DNA from 3 places in the Paenarthrobacter sp. NEAU-H11 genome. Region 2 is predicted to be linked to each of the others. Evidence: riboswitches for the same ligand, from Rfam matches in the RefSeq annotation. Region 2 holds a riboswitch; each other region holds the start of a gene.
The links. Region 2 has a riboswitch for S-adenosylmethionine ahead of metX (homoserine O-acetyltransferase MetX). Riboswitches for the same ligand answer to the same signal wherever they lie in the genome.
Positions count from the first base shown of each region.

Region 1 (4,268 bases), on a different contig from region 2:
CACATACCTCTTGCCCGTCAAGAAGGACATCAGGGCCAAGGCCGAGATTAGCGACGGCGACGAAGTGGCCGTTCGCCTTTCCCTGCAGAATCCTTGAGGCCATGGCCCCGGGGTGCCGCGGCCGGCGCGCTAGATCTGCTTAAGTGCCTGCTCCAGGTCGCCAATCAGGTCGTCCACGTCCTCCAGCCCCACCGAAAGCCGCACCACGCCGTCGCTCAGCCCAATGGCGGCCCGGCCCTCGGGTCCCATCGCGCGGTGCGTGGTGGTGGCCGGGTGGGTGATGAGCGACTTGGCATCGCCAAGGTTGTTGGAGATGTCGATGATCCGCAGGCCGTCCAGCAGCGCAAACGCCGCGTCCTTGCCCGAGCGGCCGCCGGAGGGGGCGAGTTCCAAGGTGAGGACAGTGCCGCCGGCGCTCATCTGCTTTACGGCCAGCTCGTACTGCGGGTGCGATTTCAGGAGCGGGTACTTCACCCAGCTGACGGCAGGCTGTTCCTCCAGCCATTCCGCGAGGCGCAGGGCTGACGCCGAGGAGTGGTTGACGCGCAGCGCCATGGTCTCGAGGCCCTTGGTCAGGACCCAGGCGTTGAACGCGGACAGTGCTGGTCCGGTGTGGCGCATCAGCTGCTTCACCGGCCCGTCAATGAACTCCTTGGTACCCAGGATGGCGCCACCAAGCACCCGGCCCTGGCCGTCGATGTGCTTGGTGCCCGAGTAGACAATCACGTCGGCGCCGAACTGCCCGCACCGCTGCAGCAGGGGGGTGGCAAAAACGTTGTCGACGACAACGGTCGCCCCGGCAGCGTGCGCCAGGTCGCTCACCGCAGCAATGTCCACGATCTCCTGCATGGGATTGGACGGCGATTCGAAGAAGACGGCGGTGGTGGGCTCGGAGAGCGCTTCACGCCACTGCTCCAGGTCAGGGCCGTCCACGAAGACGGTCTCCACGCCCCAGCGCGGCAGGATTTCGTTCAGGATCACAAAGCACGAGCCGAAGAGTGAGCGGGCGGCAACCACCCGGTCCCCGGCCGCCAGCAGCGCACCCAGGGCGGTGAAAACCGCGGACATGCCGGACGCCGTCGCGAAGCACGCCTCGGTCCCCTCAAGCAGGCGGAGCCGTTCCTGGAACGTGGCCACGGACGGGTTGCCGTAGCGCGAGTAGACAAAGCGTTCGTCCTCGCCCGTAAAGGCCCGCTCCGCAGCGGCGGCGGATTCGTACACGAAACCGGAGTTCAGGAAGACAGCTTCGCTGGTCTCCTGGAAGTTGGTGCGGTCCAGCCCGCCGCGGACGGCCTGGGTGTCGGGGCTCCAGCCGGCGGCGTCTTCGTTGAAGGTCACTTAGTTCTTTCCCAGGTTGGTCGGCAGGCCGCGGTTCTTCCAGCCGTTGACGGTACGTTCTCCATAACGGTCCGGTTCACCCTCAAAGCCTTCCAGGACGTTGTAGGAGGTGAAGCCGGCCTGCGTGGCGGCGATAGCGGCCGCGATGGAACGCTGGCCGGAACGGCACAGGAACACCAGTTCGGTTGACTTGTCCTCGGGCGCCTGTTGGCTAAGGTCGGTGATGAAGTCGGGGTTGGGGATTCCGCCCGGGAAGGTCCACTGGATGAACAGCGGATCGTTCTCGGTGGCCTTGGTGTCGGGAATGCCGATGTGGGCCCATTCGCCCTCCGTGCGCACATCCACCAGGATGGCGCCCTGCTCGAGCTTTTCCCAGGCCTCCTGCGGGGTCAGGTCTCCGGCGTAGCTCATGCGTGGCCCTCGCCGCCGAAGTCAAGGTCATCACCGGCGGACTCGAGGTCGTCAACGGCATCTGCCACGGCAGCGTCCGCGGAAGCGATGGCTGCCGGCAGGACTACCGCCTGCGCCACGATCACACTGCTGCCGTTGAAGGTTGCCGCCGGGCTGCCATGGAGGACATAGCCTTCCGCCAGCGCGGCGGAGATCCGCTCGCAAAAGGCGCGGTCATCCGGCCCGCTGATGAGGCGGTACGACAGTTTCTCTTCAGGGGCAGGTGCGTCAGACACGACGATCTCCTTCTCTCACGCTTGCAGCTCGAATGGGTCGATATGCCGAGTGTTCACCTGAGGCACCCCGCCGCGAAAGGAGGGTTGCCGACCGGCCAGTCAGGGCTTGGCGCCGGTACTCATTACTCCCCAAAAACGTAACACTTGCCGCCCGCGGCCGCACCGCCGTCGTCGTCATGTTGCGTAACTGAAGTACGCAGGGCGCCGCAGTGGAGCCAAGTGCCGTCCGGCACCTTCACCTAAAGTACGACGGCGGCTCCTCCTTGGGTGTCCGGGGGTGGGGCCCGGGGGAGCGGCAGGATCAGGCTGATGCAGCAGCAGGGAGCGCGCCTAAGCGCGCTTAAGAAGGAACGGCGTGGACCCTGTGCCCCAGGCACGTGGTCCACGCCGTATTCGTTTTGATGCCGTTGCTTAGACGAGGCCCGGGTAGCTTGCCAGGATGTAGTCGGCAGCGGCGGGGCCTTTCATGCGCAGCCCCTTGCGGCCGTGCCTGATGCGGCAATTCATGGCTATCCAGAAATTGGACTCCAGGCCGGGCTTCTGCTGGTTGATGAAGCACCAGCTGGTGTACAGGCCGTAAAGGCGGTCACGGTCGAGGGTGGCGTCCGAGGCCTGGTCAATGTAGGTGGCTTCTTTTAGAAAGAGATCGAACTGCGAATGCGCCATGACGGCTTCCCTTCGCTAAGTGCGGTGGTGCCGCCGTTCGGCTACAGCAGCGAACCTCAATGCCGTGCACGGGGCATGGAGTGTTGATGAAGCCCGCGGAAATCAAGAACTAGTTGAAACCGGGGGCTACTAGTTGAAATCAAGGGCTACAGGGCGGTGTCACTGCCGCATCTACAATGTAGACTTTACTCGTAGACAACGGATTCGGCAAGCGAATGGATTACCTACCCGGGTAAAGGGCTTGCCGCCTTCCAGGACGGAAATCATGGCTTCCCCGAAAGTCCAGTCCCCCACCGGGCCGGCCCAAAAGCAAAAGCTGAGCAGGGAGCTGGTGCTGACCAAGGCGCTCGAAGTTGTTGACGCGGAAGGCTTGGAGGCGCTGACCATGCGCCGCCTTGGCCAGGAACTGGGCCGGGATCCGATGAGCCTCTACCGCTATGCGGAGAACCGCGCCGCGCTGCTGGACGGCGTCACCGAACTGGTGCTTAACGAACTCACCATCCACCCCGACGATCCCGATTGGAAAGCCCAGCTGCGCCGCATCGCACACGACCTTCGGAGCCTTGCGCTCCAGCACCCCAATGTGGTGCCGCTGCTCGTGACCAGGCCGCTCTCCACCCCGCTGGGGCTGCGGCCGCTGGGCACGCTGCGTCCCCTCGAGCAGATCCTGTCCCTGCTGATTGGGGCAGGGTTCAGCCCGTCGGACGCCCTCCACGTCTACCGCGCCTACTACGGCTTCCTCTACGGCCACATCCTGAACGAGCTGCAGGAATTCGTTGTGGACCCGGAGGAAAACGAAGTGCTGCTGCGGCTGGGACTGCACCGGTTGCCTGCCAAGGAGTTCCCGCGGCTGCGTGCGCTGGCCCCCGCCCTGGCGGACTACGAAGGATCCACGGAACTTGACCAGGGGCTCAGCATCCTGCTCTCCGGCCTTGAAGCCCAACTGTCCCTTCAGGACGCAGGGCCAACCGGCTAGCCTGGCCGGACAGGCATTCCGGCCGGGTTATTCGAAAGAGGCCCGCCGCTTGTCCTGCTGCCGCGTGGCCCAGACGTCCGGCCGGTTCACCTTGAAACGGCGGCCGGTCAAAGCACGGGCTGTCAGCCGGATGTAGTTTGCCTTTTCTCCCGGCTGCCATGGCTCCAGCCCCAGGCTGTCCACGGCGTCCTTGTCCGCCTGGTCCTCGATGATCGCCGTATCGCCGCGCAGCACCACGCTCCAGGCCTCTTCGGTATGGGGATCGTAGCCGTCGATCTCCAAGGCGGCAGGCCTCTCTGTCAGGGCACTCCACAGCTTGGTGACGCCGGCCGTACGGAACGCGATGCTGCGGCGGTGCACCACGTAGTTGATTGGAAAGATCTCGGGGTGGCCGTCAACCACCAGTGCAAGGCGGCCGACAGTGTCATTGGCCAGGAGTTCCCAGCATTCGTCAAAGGTCAGGTTGTCATTCGGCTGCGTCTGCGAGTCCATGAACCACACCTTACGGCCACTGCCCCCGCCGAACCTAGAGTGCAAAGGCCGGAATCACAGGACCGTTTACTGGATGCCCGCGAACAACTCGTTCAGTTCGGCGGTCAGCT
Region 1 is NZ_JBNZGA010000003.1:298,363-302,630, reverse strand. It holds gene ACQ3DC_RS06170 (DUF1905 domain-containing protein) at 1-97, shown strand, start outside; gene ACQ3DC_RS06165 (O-succinylhomoserine sulfhydrylase) at 130-1,338, opposite strand; gene ACQ3DC_RS06160 (rhodanese-like domain-containing protein) at 1,339-1,749, opposite strand; gene ACQ3DC_RS06155 (DUF1737 domain-containing protein) at 1,746-2,024, opposite strand; SAM riboswitch class IV at 2,037-2,151, opposite strand; gene ACQ3DC_RS06150 (hypothetical protein) at 2,436-2,690, opposite strand; gene ACQ3DC_RS06145 (TetR/AcrR family transcriptional regulator C-terminal domain-containing protein) at 2,956-3,666, shown strand; gene ACQ3DC_RS06140 (pyridoxamine 5'-phosphate oxidase family protein) at 3,694-4,158, opposite strand; gene ACQ3DC_RS06135 (aminodeoxychorismate lyase) at 4,225-4,268, opposite strand, start outside.
Region 1: it holds a riboswitch for S-adenosylmethionine, as region 2 does, so the genes downstream of both, ACQ3DC_RS06155 (DUF1737 domain-containing protein) here and metX (homoserine O-acetyltransferase MetX) in region 2, are expected to answer to the same signal.

Region 2 (4,268 bases):
CATGGGGACAGCGGACTGCGGCCAGCTTGACCAGAAACCGCGGGACTTGTTCGGGCTGTGCTCGGCGACGAGGAGCACGGCGCCGCCCCATTCGCCGCCCACCGCGAAGCCCTGGACGAAGCGCAGGAACACCAGCAGCGCCGGTGCCCAGTAGCCGATCTGCGCAAACGTCGGCAGGCAGCCCATGAGGAAGGTGGCAACACCCACCAGGATGATGCTCAGCTGCAGCAACTGCTTGCGGCCGAATTTGTCGCCGAAGTGGCCGAAGACGATGCCGCCGATGGGTCGGGCAACGAAGCCGACGGCGTAGGTGACGAAGGCTGCGATGATGCCGTCAAGCTCGGTTCCGGAGTTGGGGAAGAACATCTTGCCGAACACCAGCGTGGCGGCGGAGGCGTAGAGAAAGAACTCGTACCACTCAACCACGGTGCCGGCCATGGAGGCCGTGACGACTTTCTTCAGGCCTGTGGCCTTGACGTCGGTTTCCTCTGGCCGCCGCGCGGCGGACTTTTCCGTACTCATTGATGAACTCCTTCGGCGTCTTCTTCGACACCACTGGGACAGTCTGTGGCGGAGACGTGTGATTTTGGCCACGAACCGCCGGGTCCCAACGAGTATGGTCCGCCTGAACGCCAAGCTCAACGGCGAATCATGCAGAGGCTATCTGCATAAATGCACAAAAGTGTGCCTGCGAGGGCGGCCTTAGGCCGAGAGGTGCACCCGAAGCTGATGGCCCAGCTGGCCTATTTCCGTCAGGAAGCCGTCATGGCCGATCGGCGCCTCAATGACATGCACGTCCACTTCTCCCGGCAGGGCCGCGGCAAGTTCGCGGGACTGGGACGGGAAATACAGCCGGTCCGAATCCACGGCGGCCACGAAGAACCTGGCGGTGGATCTCGCCAGGGTCTCGGTCAGGGTCCCCCGGTCCCGGCAGATGTCATGGCTCATCAGCGCCTCGGTGAGGGCGATATAGCTGTTTGCGTCGAAGCGCTTCACGAGCTTGCTGCCCTGGTGATCCAGGTAGCTTTCCACCTGGTAACGGCCGCGGGCGGCCAGCGCCTCGCCCTTCAGGGGCGACTCCGGCGCCTGGGGTTCCCGGCCGAAGCGGCCCTCCAGTTCAGCGGCGGACCGGTAGGTGATGTGGGCGATGCGCCGGGCAAGTGCCAGCCCGGCTTCGGGGCAGGGCCCGCCGTAGTAGTCGCCGCCGTTGAAGTGGGGGTCCTGCCGGATGGCCAGGGTCTGGGCCTGCGCGAAGGCGATCTGTTCTGCCGTGCTCGCGGCGCCCACCGAGATGACGGCGCAGCGCTGCACCCTCTCGGGGTAGGTCACGGCCCACTCAAGGGCGCGGGCGCCGCCCATGGATCCGCCCAGGACCGCGAACCAGCTGTTGATGCCCAGCTGGTCAGCCAGCCGGGCCTCCGCCACCGTACTGTCACGCAGGGTAACCAGGGGGAAGCGGGAGCCCCAAGGGGTTCCATCCGGGGCGGCCGACGACGGCCCCGTGGAGCCGTAGCAGCCGCCCACGATGTTGACGGACACCACGAAGAACTTGTCCGTGTCCACGGGAGCGCCGGGACCGGCCAGCTGTTCCCACCAGCCTTCTTCGTCCGTGTCGCCGCGGGTCACGTGGGTGCTGCCGGTCAGGGCGTGCTCGATCAGGATGGCATTGCTGGCATCGGCGTTGAGCGTGCCCCAGGTTTCGTAGGCCAGAGTGACGTCCGGGAGGTATCCCCCGGCTTCAAGTTCCAGCCCCCCAATGGAGGCATAGCGGACAATTCCGTGCTCGGGGACGGTGGTTCGGGTGACGGTAACCGTCATGGCAAGACCTCTTCTACGCGCTTGCCCGCCGTCGAATGACCGGCAGGCCAGGTCTTCACCCGGGGCACCCCACCGCGGAAGGAGGGTTGCCGGCCAGCAAGCCGGGGCTGTCACTGGCACTCATGACCTGGTACGAGTGTACGAAACAGCCCCGCCCTGCTGCCAAGAGTGTGACTGGTTGTGACTTCCCCGGCGTGCCGCCGTCTCGGGTTCTATGTGTGTCCGGCTAGGCCCCGGTCGCGTCCTTTGCTGCCCGAAAGCCCGCTTCGAGGTCCGCCAGGATGTCATCGATGTGTTCGATTCCCACCGACAACCGGACCAGGCCGGGGGTCACGCCGGCGACGGCCTGCTGCTCCGGGGAAAGCTGGCTGTGGGTGGTCGACGCCGGGTGGATGACAAGGGATCGGACGTCGCCGATGTTTGCCACGTGGGAGTGCAGCTCCAGCGCGTCAACGAAGCGCTTGCCGGCCTCGGCCCCGCCAGCCAGGTTGAAGGAGACAATCGCGCCCGTGCCCTTGGGCCCGTACTTGCGGCCCCGCTCGTACCACGGACTTGAGGGCAGCCCCGCGTAGGCGACGGATTCGACGTCGTCCCTTCCTTGCAGCCAGCGCGCCACTTCCGTGGCGTTGGCAACATGGCGTTCCACCCGCAGGCTCAACGTTTCCAGGCCCTGGGCGATCAGGAACGCGTTGAACGGGGAGACGGCGGAGCCCAGGTCCCGGAGCAGCTGGACGCGGGCCTTGAGGATGTAGGACAGGTTGGCGCCCAGGGCACCGTCCTTGCCGAGGTCCCGGGCGTACACCAGCCCGTTGTAGGTGGGATCCGGGGTGTTGAAGCCCGGGAACCTCGCTGGGTCCTTGCCGAAGTCGAACTTTCCGGAGTCCACGATCACCCCGGCAATCGCGGATCCGTGGCCGCCCAGGTACTTGGTTGCGGAATGGACAACGATGTCCGCTCCCCATTCCAGCGGCCGGATCAGGTACGGGGTGGACAGGGTGTTGTCCACGATCAGGGGCACGCCGGCATCATGGGCGATGCCTGACACGCCCTCGATGTCCAGGACGTCCTGGCGGGGGTTGGACACCACTTCGGCGAAGAAGAGCTTGGTGTTTGGCTGGACCGCGTCACGCCACTGGTCCAGGTTGTCCGGGTCCGCCACGAAGGTCACGGAAATGCCGAACTTCTTCAAGGTGTGTGCGAACAGGTTGTAAGTCCCGCCGTACAGGCTGGGGCTGGCAACGATATGGTCCCCCGCCTCGGCGATATTGAGGACAGCGAAAGTCTCTGCTGCCTGTCCTGAACTCAGCAGGAGTGCTCCCAATCCGCCCTCAAGGCTGGCGATCCGCTGTTCCACGGCATCCTGGGTGGGATTGCCGATGCGGGTGTAGATCGGCGCCAGTTCAGCGAGGGCAAAACGGTTGGCGGCGCTTTCCGCGCTGGGGAATACGAAGGACGTGGTCTGGTAGATAGGGAGTGCACGGGCGCCGGTGGCACTGTCCGGCTCCTGTCCTGCGTGGATCTGGCGGGTTTCAAAAGACCATCCGTTGGACAACTAAGGCTCCTCTGACATGGGCCCGGCATGCTGTAGGCACCGCGGGCCGCGCTTGCCATCCGGCCGTTGCCGGACAGCCAGGTCCTCATCCGGGGCACCCCACCGCGGATGGAGGGTTGCCGGCCAGCGAGCCGGGGCTTGGCGCTGGCACTCATGACCTGAGCCCAGTGTAGGAACATGAAACCGGCGCGGGACAGGATTGTGACGAACATAGTCCCCCTGATCTCCGCCCGGGAATAGGTTGAAATCAGGGGTCCCGGATGGAAAATCCTGGTAAGGGTACCCTTAGCTGAGAGGCCGATCACAAAGTGCCAAGATGTTGGCATGCGCATGGATCACGTCTCTTACGCCTGTGAACACGATGGCCTGGCTGCCACCACCGAACGTATTTCCTCTGCCCTCGGCGTTGAGGCAGTGAAGGGCGGGGTGCACCCGCGGTTCGGAACCCGGAATATGATCATCCCGCTCGCGGGGCACAAATACGTCGAGGTGGTGGAGGTCCTGGACCACCCCGCTTCCGACAAGGCCCCTTTCGGGCAGGCTGTGCGTGCACGGTCTGCCGCGGGCGGCGGCTGGATGGGCTGGTGCGTCGAGGTGGACGACCTGGCTCCCTTTGAGGAGCGGCTGGGCCGCTCCGCCGTCAACGGAAACCGCAAGTTCCCTGATGGCCGCGAATTGGTCTGGAAGCAGATTGGCATCCTGGGCCTGATTGCCGACCCCCAGGTTCCCTACATGCTCAAGTGGGAGGGGGATCCGTCCCTGCACCCGTCCAACGCCTACGAGAGCAACGTCAAGATGAGCTGCCTCACCATTGCCGGTTCCGCAGCCCGGGTTACGGAGTGGCTGGGCGAACCCGTCGAGAAGCCGCTGGAGGACGTCGCTGTGGAGTGGGTGGCTC
Region 2 is NZ_JBNZGA010000015.1:318-4,585, reverse strand. It holds gene ACQ3DC_RS16720 (MFS transporter) at 1-522, opposite strand, end outside; gene metX (homoserine O-acetyltransferase MetX) at 703-1,818, opposite strand; SAM riboswitch class IV at 1,831-1,946, opposite strand; gene ACQ3DC_RS16710 (bifunctional o-acetylhomoserine/o-acetylserine sulfhydrylase) at 2,045-3,370, opposite strand; SAM riboswitch class IV at 3,414-3,529, opposite strand; gene ACQ3DC_RS16705 (VOC family protein) at 3,695-4,268, shown strand, end outside.

Region 3 (4,268 bases), on a different contig from region 2:
TGAAAATCCAGGACCGCAAAACGCTCCTGCGGCGCAGCGCCGATGACACTGATCCCGTGGAACGCGCCGTGGTGGCCAATGCGGACCAACTGGTCATTGTGGTGGCCGCTGCCAACCCCGAGCCACGGACTGGCTTCATCGACCGCGCCCTGGTGGCCGCCTACGACGCCGGTATCGAGCCGATCCTGCTGGTCACCAAGGCGGACATCAAGGATCCTGCGGAGCTGCTGGCCAACTACACCCACCTGGACTTCCCCGTGATCATCAGCCGGACGGCGGATGCGCAGGCCTCGGGCGTGGATGCCCGCTCCGACGACGGGCTCTCCGCCCGCCTGGACAGGGCCGCCGTCGCGGAGCTCCGGACCCACCTCGGCGGGAAAGTGACCGTGATGCTGGGGCATTCCGGCGTGGGCAAGTCAACCATGGTGAATGCGCTGACCGGGGCCGAACGGGCCACCGGAGGGGTGAACGCGGTGACCGGCCGGGGCAGGCACACGTCGTCGTCCGCCCTCGCCCTGCGCCTCGCTGACGCGCCGTCCGGCAGCTGGATCATCGACACCCCCGGCATCCGCTCCTTCGGCCTGGCCCACGTGGACCCGGACCGGATCCTGCGCTCCTTCCCGGACCTCTCCCCCGGCACGGATGACTGCGAGCGCGGCTGCAAGCACACAGCCACCGCCGTGGACTGTGGGCTGGACGCGTGGGTAGCGGGAGGCCATGCCGGACCCACCGGTTCAGCAAGGCTGGCCTCCCTGCGGCGGCTCCTGGGGACGGACCCCCGAATGGAAGCCCAGGAGGCCAAGGAGCTGGGCAGCGTTAACTGACGGGGCCCGGTTCCCGGCAGAACGGCGCGCAGACGGTAGTTTGGAACCATGATCCAACCCGCTTCGAGCTACAACGATGACCTGCGCCTGGCCCACGTCCTGGCCGACTCAGTGGACGACCAGACAATGAGCCGCTTCAAGGCGCTGGACCTCCACATCGAGACCAAGCCGGACCTGACGCCCGTCACCGATGCCGACAAGGCGGCCGAGGAGGCCATCCGCGGCCAGCTCTCCCGTTCCCGTCCGCGCGATGCCGTACTCGGCGAGGAGTTTGGCAGCACCGGCCATGGTGCGCGGCGGTGGATCATCGATCCCATCGACGGCACCAAGAATTTCGTCCGCGGCGTTCCGGTGTGGGCCACCCTGATCGCCCTCGTGGACGAAGGCGAGCCGGTGGTGGGCGTGGTGAGCGCCCCTGCACTGGGCAAGCGCTGGTGGGCGGCCAAGGGCATGGGCGCCTATATGGGACGTTCCCTGGCAGCCGCAACCCGCCTCCGCGTGTCCAACGTGTCCAAACTGTCCGACGCTTCCCTGTCTTATTCGAGCCTTGGCGGCTGGAAGGAGCGCGGTAACCTCAACGAATTCCTGGGCCTCACGGAGGACGTGTGGCGTACCAGGGCATTCGGGGACTTCTGGTCGTACTGCATGGTGGCGGAAGGCTCGGTGGATATCGCCTGCGAGCCCGAGCTCAACCTCTACGACATGGCCGCCCTGGTGCCCATCGTGGTTGAAGCGGGCGGCCGGTTCACATCGCTGGAAGGTGAGGACGGCCCGTTCGGCGGCAACGCACTGGCCACGAATTCCATCCTTCACTCGGAGGTGCTGCGCCGGTTGAACCCGGACCTGGACGACCTCCTCTGACCCTCCTCTTCCGAATAATCAACGGCGGGCACCTCCGAAAGGAGGCGCCCGCCGTCGTTATCTTCGGCAAAAGCGGACCTTTTCAACTGCGCGTAACAATGGCCTTAACATTCCAGCCGGCTTTTAGCCTGCGCGGGCTATGTCCTACGCTCTTAACCAGGTCACGAGTGCCAGCGCTAAACCCCGGTTTGCTGGCCGGCAACCCTCCATTCGCGGTGGGGTGCCCCGGGTGACGACCAGGCCGGTCCGGAACGGATGCGGCAAGCGCGGATTCCCCCAGCGGAGTCCTGTTCCAAAGTGAGGTCTCTGTGACAACAGCCACCGTCTCCCCCAACGCCGCAATCCAGCCTGACGCCGCAGCACAGCCCGGACAGGACGCCCTCTTCGACCAGCGCCACGCCGCAGCCGGCCGTCCCCTGGCGGCAGTCACGGGCGCCGAAATCCAGGCTCCCCTGATCCATGGCGGGCACGTCCGGTACGCGAACCTGGACTATGGCGCGTCCGCGCCGGCGCTTTCCGTGGTGTCCGCCTACCTCAATGAAATCCTGCCGTTCTACGCGAGCGTGCACCGCGGAGCCGGCTACGCCTCCCAGATCAGCACCTCGGTCTACGAGAATGCCCGTGCCATCGTCCGGGAGTTCGTGGGCGGCCGCCCGGACGATTCCGTGATCTTCACCCGGAACACCACCGACTCCCTCAACCTGCTGGCCGGCTGCCTGCCCGTCACGAACGGCCGGGCTGACGGCGACGTCCTGTACCTCGACATTGAGCACCACGCCAACCTGCTGCCATGGCAGGGTGTCCCCCACCGCAGCATCGTGGCGGACGACACCATCGCAGGAACCATTGAGGCCGTGCGTGCCGAACTGCAGCACGGCGGGGTAAGCCTGCTCGCCGTCACCGGCGCGTCGAACGTCACGGGCGAGATCCTTCCCGTCCGTGCCCTCGCCGCACTCGCCCACGAGCACGGCGCACGGATCGTGGTGGACGCGGCCCAGCTGGCGCCGCACCGCCGCATCGACATCACCGCTGACGACGTCGACTACATCGCCTTCTCGGGGCACAAGCTTTACGCGCCTTTTGGCGCCGGTGTGCTGGTGGGCCGGCCGGACTGGCTCGACGCCGGAACACCGCACCTTGCCGGCGGCGGCGCCGTCAAGGAGGCAAGGCTCGACGGCGTCAGCTGGGCAACGGGCCCGGCCCGCCACGAGGGCGGATCACCGAACGTGCTGGGAGCGGCCACCCTGGCCCGCGCAACGCAGGTCATCGCGGGGCTGGACCAGGACCGCTGGCACGCGCACGAATCGGCCATCCGCTCCTACCTGGTGGAGGGCCTGCAGGGAATCGACGGCGTGACCGTCCACCAGATCTTTCAGGACACCAACCCGGATACGGACACCATCGGCGTGGTCAACTTCTCGGTCGAAGGCTACGACGCCGGACTGGTGGCGGCGTACCTGTCGGCAGAGCATGGCGTGGGCCTGCGTGACGGCCGCTTCTGCGCCCACCCGCTGCTGAAGCGGCTGGGGCTGCCGTCCGGATCCCTCCGTGCCAGCTTCGGCGTGGGATCCCGGCTTGACGATGCCGAGCGTCTGCTGGCAGGCATCCGGGACCTGCGGACCAAGGGGCTCGGCTGGGACTACGTGGTGGACGCGGGCCGCTGGGTTCCCGCCAACGACAAGCGCACCTACCCCCACTGGGCGCCCAACACCCCGGGAACGGCCGGCGCCGCCCCCTGCATCGACGACTGACCTGCGGCGTGCGCTCAGCCACGCCCGGGCGGGTACGGTAAATTCGGAAGGTAGCAACGAGACCCAACGAAGGAGGCCACGCGTGGCACGGGGTGGCCCCAGGCTGGATCACGGCCGGCGGCGGGAGCTGGGCCAGAGCTTCCAGGATGGCGGTAGGCACTATCAGCAGGTGCGGCCCGGGTATCCCGCTGAGACAGCACAGTGGCTGGTACCTCCGGGCGCCCGGTACGCGCTCGACGTTGGTGCCGGCACGGGCAAGTTCACTGAACTGCTGCTGCGGCTGGGGCTGTCCGTCACGGCGGTGGACCCCTCAGCCGACATGCTCGGACAGCTGGCGGAACATTATCCCGGCGCCGCGGCTGTCCTGGGCACCGCGGAGGCCACCGGCCTGCCTGACTCAGCGTTCGACGTCGTCACCGTGGCGCAGGCCTGGCACTGGTGCGATGCGCTGCGGGCAAGCACGGAACTGGCCCGCGTCCTCCGCCCCGGGGGAACGCTTGGCCTGGTGTGGAACCAGCTGGACACGTCCGTCCCCTGGGTCCACCGGCTCTCGAGGATCATGCATGCCGGGGACGTCTACAAACCCGGTTTCCGGCCGCTGGTGGGGCCTGAGTTCGAGGGCTTGCAGGACCACCTGACGCACTGGCAGGACTCCGTCACCACCACCGACCTGATGGAGCTGACAAAGTCGCGCAGCTACTACCTCCGTGCGGGTGAGGCCACCCGGGCGAAGGTACTGGCGAACCTCGACTGGTACCTGCATGAGCACCTCGGACATGCGCCGGACGAAGACCTGGAGTTGCCATACCTCACCCTGGCCTGGCGGGCGGTG
Region 3 is NZ_JBNZGA010000001.1:193,716-197,983, forward strand. It holds gene rsgA (ribosome small subunit-dependent GTPase A) at 1-824, shown strand, start outside; gene hisN (histidinol-phosphatase) at 873-1,685, shown strand; SAM riboswitch class IV at 1,845-1,958, shown strand; gene ACQ3DC_RS00910 (aminotransferase class V-fold PLP-dependent enzyme) at 1,994-3,436, shown strand; gene ACQ3DC_RS00915 (class I SAM-dependent methyltransferase) at 3,519-4,268, shown strand, end outside.
Region 3: it holds a riboswitch for S-adenosylmethionine, as region 2 does, so the genes downstream of both, ACQ3DC_RS00910 (aminotransferase class V-fold PLP-dependent enzyme) here and metX (homoserine O-acetyltransferase MetX) in region 2, are expected to answer to the same signal.